2 linked regions of the Gottschalkia purinilytica genome follow. The protein of the gene in region 2 binds, or shares a complex with, the protein of the main gene of each other region. Links are inferred from orthologs where the notes say so. Each region holds a gene or a part of one and is shown on either strand. Other genes may lie near its edges.

The links. The genes of interacting proteins can lie anywhere in the genome.
Region 1: the proteins of metK (region 2) and groL are in contact, whole or in part, in a cryo-EM structure (PDB 8P4O), measured with the Escherichia coli proteins. The link is inferred for Gottschalkia purinilytica from one-to-one orthologs.

What each region holds. Positions count from the first base shown.
Region 1 is NZ_LGSS01000002.1:44,477-47,678, forward strand. Bases 281-3,202 are described here. They hold groL (chaperonin GroEL), read right to left. Parts: upstream 2,595-3,202; coding sequence 966-2,594; downstream 281-965. Other genes in these bases: CLPU_RS02040 (PepSY domain-containing protein), read right to left, coding at 409-639; CLPU_RS02050 (co-chaperone GroES), read right to left, coding at 2,667-2,948. Also shown: CLPU_RS02030 (hypothetical protein), read left to right, coding at 1-12; CLPU_RS02035 (spore coat protein), read left to right, coding at 30-266.
Region 2 is NZ_LGSS01000002.1:154,559-158,083, forward strand. What follows is about bases 299-3,277. They hold metK (methionine adenosyltransferase), read right to left. Parts: upstream 2,390-3,277; coding sequence 1,208-2,389; downstream 299-1,207. Other genes in these bases: CLPU_RS02510 (GntR family transcriptional regulator), read right to left, coding at 299-797; CLPU_RS02520 (COG2426 family protein), read right to left, coding at 2,946-3,277. In the rest of the region: more of CLPU_RS02510, read right to left, coding at 45-298; more of CLPU_RS02520, read right to left, coding at 3,278-3,413. UniProt on the Escherichia coli protein: Catalyzes the formation of S-adenosylmethionine (AdoMet) from methionine and ATP.

The DNA of each region.
Region 1 (3,202 bases), 110 kb from region 2 along the record:
CTTAAAGGATAAGAGGAGTGATTTTATCTATGTATGTTTATAATCTTTTAACAGAGAAAGATATGCTAAATGACCTCATTTATTCAGAAAAATATATATCAAATTCTTATAGTAGTATTGTTTTAGAGTTACCATGCCCAGAACTTAGAAAAATACTTTTTAGATGTCAGTTAAATGTACAGAGTATTGAGTCTAATATTGAAAATGCTAGAAATGAAAGAGGTTGGAACCTTAACTCATTATGTAAACTTAGTTCTTATTCTTAATATTTATAACTTTCACGTTTAAACTATTATAATTCACAAAAAAGCTCCTATATAAAACTTTAAAAGTTTTACATAGGAGCTTTTAATATAAACTCATTGTCTTAAATTAATTTTATATATTCATTTTTAATTATTTCTCTAATTAGTCCCTATCAATTTCAATTATTCTTCCTGTATCAGCATTTATTTTAACCTCATATACTCCATAATCAGTAAGAATTTTAACTTCATAAACCAATAAACCATTTTCAGTATCTAATTCAGCTTTTATTACTCGCCCCGGAACTTGTCTTAGAGCGATTCGAATAGCTGTTTCGATATCTATACGATAGTTGATCCAGTAGTCCCATGTATTATAGTAATACCTCAACATATACACCTCCCTCTTTTGCATTTATACAACTATTATATTCAAATGCAAAAAAGTTGGTGCTTTCGAATCTCATTAAATAAACTATTTTGTAAGAAAGTATTAGATCAATTCTAAGGCTCATTTTTAATTTTTAAAGCTTCTTTATACATTATCTCTATATCAATTTGCATAAATATGCTACTATACTTTTAGAAGCTAATATAAGTCTTGAATAGTTTTAAAAAAATTTGCCAACCAAAAGTCATCCTATATTCGCAAATGGTTGGCAAATCTCTTTTATAAAGTTATTCAAATGTTGGTTTTAACACCTTTCACCACTTGATTTATTACATCATTGGCATTCCGCCAGGCATTCCACCGCCCATTTCTGGTACTGATTCTTCTTCTATATCAGTTACAGCACTTTCAGTAGTTAATACCATTGAAGCTACAGAAGCAGCATTTTGTAAAGCTGATCTTGTAACTTTAGTTGGATCAACTATACCAGCTTCGATCATATTTACATATCTTTCATTTAATGCATCAAATCCAATTCCTTGTTCACTTGCTTTTACTTTTTCTACTATAACTGATCCTTCTAGTCCAGCGTTTATAGCTATTTGCTTAACTGGTTCTTCTAATGCTTTTAATATTATTTGGATACCAGTTTTTTCGTCTCCTTGTGAGCCTTCTAGTAACTTTTCTACAGCTTTACTAGCATTTAATAATGCTGTACCACCACCAGATACCATACCTTCTTCAACTCCAGCTCTTGTAGCAGCTAAAGCATCTTCTATTCTTAACTTTTTCTCTTTTAATTCAGTTTCAGTAGCTGCACCAACTTGAATAACTGCTACTCCACCAGATAATTTAGCTAATCTTTCTTGTAATTTTTCTTTATCAAACTCTGAAGTAGTTTCTTCTAATTGAGCTTTTATTTGATTAACTCTATCTTTAATATCTGATTCTGCTCCAGCACCGTTTACAATAGTTGTGTTTTCCTTATCAACTTTAATAGTTTGAGCAGTTCCTAAAAGGTCTAGTGTAGTTTCTTTTAAGTCATATCCTAATTCTTCTGAAATAACTTCTCCACCTGTTAAGATAGCTATATCTCTTAACATGTCTTTTCTTCTATCTCCGAATCCTGGCGCTTTAACAGCAACACAGTTAAATGTTCCTCTTAATTTGTTTACAACTAATGTAGCTAATGCTTCTCCTTCTACTTCATCAGCTATAATTAATAATTGCTTACCTTGTTGTACTATTTGTTCTAATACTGGTAATATCTCTTGAATATTAGTTATTTTTTTATCTGTAATTAAAATATATGGATTTTCTAATTCTGCAACCATTTTTTCAGTATCAGTTACCATATATGGTGATAAGTATCCTCTATCAAATTGCATACCTTCAACTACATCTAAAGTAGTTCCCATTGATCTTGATTCTTCAACTGTTATAACTCCGTCTTTACCTACTTTTTCCATTGCTTCTGCTATTAATTGTCCTATTTCGTTATCATCAGCTGAGATAGATGCAACTTGAGCAATAGCGTCTTTAGTTTCTATTTGTTTTGAGAATGATTTTATTTCTTCAACTACAGCTCCTACTGCTTTGTTTATTCCTTTTCTTAAAATCATTGGATTTGCACCAGCAGCAACATTTTTAAGTCCTTCTCTAATAATAGCTTGGGCTAATAATGTAGCTGTAGTAGTACCATCTCCTGCAACATCATTTGTCTTAGTTGAAACTTCTTTTACTAATTGTGCTCCCATATTTTCAAATGGATCTTCTAATTCTATTTCACGAGCTATAGTTACACCATCATTAGTAATAAGTGGTGATCCAAATTTTTTATCTAAAACAACGTTTCTTCCTTTTGGACCTAAAGTAACTTTAACAGTATTAGCTAACTTATTTATACCTCTTTCCATAGCACGACGTGCTTCTTCGCCAAACTTAATATCTTTAGCCATTATATTCACACTCCTCAGTTATTTTAAAATTGTAAGTACATGATATTAATAATAAAATTATATGATTTAAAATTATTGAACTACTGCTAATACATCAGCTAATTTTACTATTGTATATTCTTCTCCATCTACTTTGATTTCTGTTCCAGCATATTTTGAAAATATAACTTTGTCTCCTACCTTAATTTCATCTTTTTTCTTTTCGTCATTAGTAATTCCTGCTCCAATAGCAACAACTTCAGCGATTTGTGGTTCTTCTTTTGCTGTACCTGGAAGTACTATACCACTTTTTGTTTTTTCTTGAACTTCTACTTTTTTGATAACAACTCTGTCTCCTAAAGGCTTAACGCTCATTAAAAACCCTCCTTAGATATATATTAAATTTAAGTATATTTAACTGCTTTTTTTCATTATTAGCACTCACCTTGATAGAGTGCTAATCCTTATGAATATTATGTTACTTAATAAATAGTCTCTAATCAAGCTTTTTTTTTAGATTTAAATGATAATTTAAAGGTTTTATTTTAAATTAATATCAATTTTCTTCCTATTATACTTTATTGCTTGATTTTTCTTATGTTCCTATGTTTAAGTAACTAAACTATATT
Region 2 (3,525 bases):
CTAACTTAGCTATCTTTGCATAATACGTCTTAAGCTCATATAACTTATTCCTTATATGCTACATTTCTACATAGCGTGAATTTTATGAACTTATCAGTATAAAATTCTGTATTGTACATCAAGGTAATACTATCAGAGGTATATTCAAGTACATCAAACCTTAATATTGGTGTATTTATCTCAATATTAAATATTCTTGCTAAGTCTTCGTCAGCTCCATGAGGATATAACTGAACTACATCATGAGTTATGGATTTCTGACATAGGCTTTCTATAGTTGGAAAAATACAAGGTCTTAAGTCTTCAGCTGTAAATTTCTTCGTCTTTAAAAGTTTTTCTGGTACTCTATCTATATAAACTGCTGCAGCCATTTCATTAGCATATAGTATCTTTTTCACTACAAGAATACTATCTTCAGGATTTAATCCAAGCTTAGATTCTTCTACTTTTGTTGCTTTTCTAAATTCTAGTTCATCAACTTCAAATCTAACATCATACCCATTTTGTCGAAGACAACCTTCTATATCACTTCCACAGTCTATTCTGTTTTCAAGTTTTGTTACAAAAGAATTAATTAAAGTTCCTTTCCCCTGTACCCTAGAAACCACCCCTTCCCTTTCTAAAACTGTTGTAGCTTCTCTAACTGTAAGTCTACTTACTCCAAGATATCTTGAAAGTTCATCTTCATTTGGAAGAACTTCACTAACTGTATCCTTTATATACTCTCTGAGATTTTCTAATGCCTTTTGTACAGCTGTTGTTTTGTTAACCCTCTTAATTCTTTGTGTCTGATTCATCCTGATCTCCTCTATTCAGATTTTTATATTTAAGATCTCTTTTTTAAGGTTTCTTTTAATCTACTACTAATATAATAATCTAAATTTAGGAATTCTTAAATAGTATTAACAAAAACATACAGAAGAATTATTACCGAAAGATCGTAGGTATAAGTTAATCATAAAGTCATCAGATGATTTTATTATAAGCTTAATTCCATTATATACAAATATCGAAACAATACCACTATTTCTTATCAATATTTCACATTTTGTAATTGATATACAATTGATTATTTTATTAGATAATATTCATTGTAGATAGTGTCGTTGGTTATAATTAATGATTATATTTAGCTTGAAAAGTATCCAGGAACAATAAAACTCGTCAATTCATGACGAGCTTTATTTCAAACACAGTTGTATATTTTTTACAAACCTTGTTTTCTTAAAATTTCAGCTTTATCAGTTTTCTCCCAAGGTAAATCAATATCTGATCTTCCAAAATGGCCATAAGCAGCTACTTGTTTATAAAGAGGTCTTCTTAAGTCTAAGTCTCTTATAATAGCAGCAGGTCTTAAATCAAAATTATTTCTTACTAATTCTTCTATTTTACTTTCTTCAATTTTGTTAGTTCCAAAAGTATCTACCAATATAGATACTGGTTTTGCAACTCCAATTGCATATGCAAGTTGAACTTCACATTTATCTGCTAAACCTGCGGCAACTATGTTTTTTGCAACATATCTTGCAGCATATGCAGCTGATCTATCAACTTTTGTAGGATCTTTTCCTGAAAAAGCTCCTCCTCCGTGTCTTGCATACCCACCATAAGTATCTACTATTATCTTTCTACCAGTTAATCCTGCATCTCCTTGAGGACCACCTACTACAAATCTACCTGTTGGATTTATATAGTATTTAGTATTATCATCAAGTAAGTTTGCTGGTATAATTTTAGAAATAATGTGTTCTTTTAAATCTTTTTCTATAGTTTTTAAATCTACTTCAGGACAATGTTGAGTTGATATAACTATAGCATCTACTCTAACTGGTTTATTATCATGATACTCTACTGTAACTTGAGTTTTTCCGTCTGGTCTTAAATAGTCTAACGTACCATTTTTTCTAACTTCACTTAGCCTTCTAGCTAGTTTATGTGCAAGAGCTATTGGAAGTGGCATGAGTTCTGGTGTTTCGTTACATGCAAAACCGAACATTATACCTTGGTCTCCAGCTCCTATTGAATCTAAGTCATCTACCTTACCTTCTCTATGTTCTAAAGCTTCATCTACGCCCATAGCTATATCTGGTGATTGTTCATCTATAGAAGTAAGTACAGCACAAGTATCACAATCAAATCCATACTTTGCTCTAGTATACCCTATATCTTCTATTGTTTTTCTTACAACTTTAGGAATATCCACATAACATTTAGTTGTTATTTCTCCTGATACAAGTACTAATCCTGTTGTAACAGATGTTTCACAAGCCACTCTGGCATCTGGATCGTTTGTAAGTATAGCATCTAATATGGAATCTGAGATTTGATCACATATTTTATCTGGGTGCCCCTCTGTTACTGATTCTGAGGTAAATAGCCATTTTCTCATTTTAAATTATCACTCCCTATACTTGTCTTCTCGCTTGCTATTTAATATATTGAAAATATATCTTAAGCTTTATTGTAAATATTTACTAATTTCGTCTAAAGTTTTTATCATATTAACTTTTTAATGATAATATAATAAAAAACCCCTTCCAAAAGGAAGAGGTTATCATTCTTATTAGACAAAGACCTCATCTTCCAGAACTTCAATTCTGTAGGACTTAGCACCGACTTAGATTATCGGTTGCCGGGTTTCACAGGGCCTATTCCCTCCACCTCTCTTGATAAGGTAATCAAGTTTTTCATTCTATTTATACTGACATGATTCTACCATAAAAGCTTTTCAAAGTCAATGCTTTCCCGTATAAAATATTCCATATTATGTTATTTTGGTTATTTATTGTCTATTTAAGATTTAACTTAACATAGCGTCTGTATATTATAGTCAACGTATTAACCAAAACATATATTTCATATTATAAAACCTATTTTCTAAAAGAAGCACAAGTCTCGATTATGTAATTATTTCTAATGTATTAAATCAGTTTCCAACTTCTATACTAAAGTAATGATACTACTTTATAGCTTAATAGAAATACTACTATTCCTGATGCAACTATTCCAGATATTATAGCTATCATAGCATCTCTAAACTTTATTTTAAAAAGCGTGGCTACCACACATCCAGTCCAGGCACCTGTCGACGGAAGCGGAACAGCAACTAATATAAAAAGTCCAAATACACTATATTTTTTTATCTTTTCTTTATGTTTCATTCCTTTATTCTTAGCCCATGTAAGTATACGTCCTATTCCTATTACATTTTCAAAGTATTTAAAAATAGGTTCTAGAAGTATAAGTAAAAATGGTACTGGAACTATATTTCCTATTATACTTATAATAGTGCTATTTAAAGGACTTAACCCTAATGATATTCCGAAAGGGATAGCCCCTCTTAATTCAGATATAGGTGTAGCTGCTAGTAGCATTACAATATACTCTTTCTTTATAAGACTTAATATTTCCAAAATCTTCCCCTCACTCACTTCTAATGCTCATATTATTTAAGAATTCTATAATCTGTATTATATTAGATCTTGATAAATATCTAACTATATAATATATATCCCTATTTAAAGT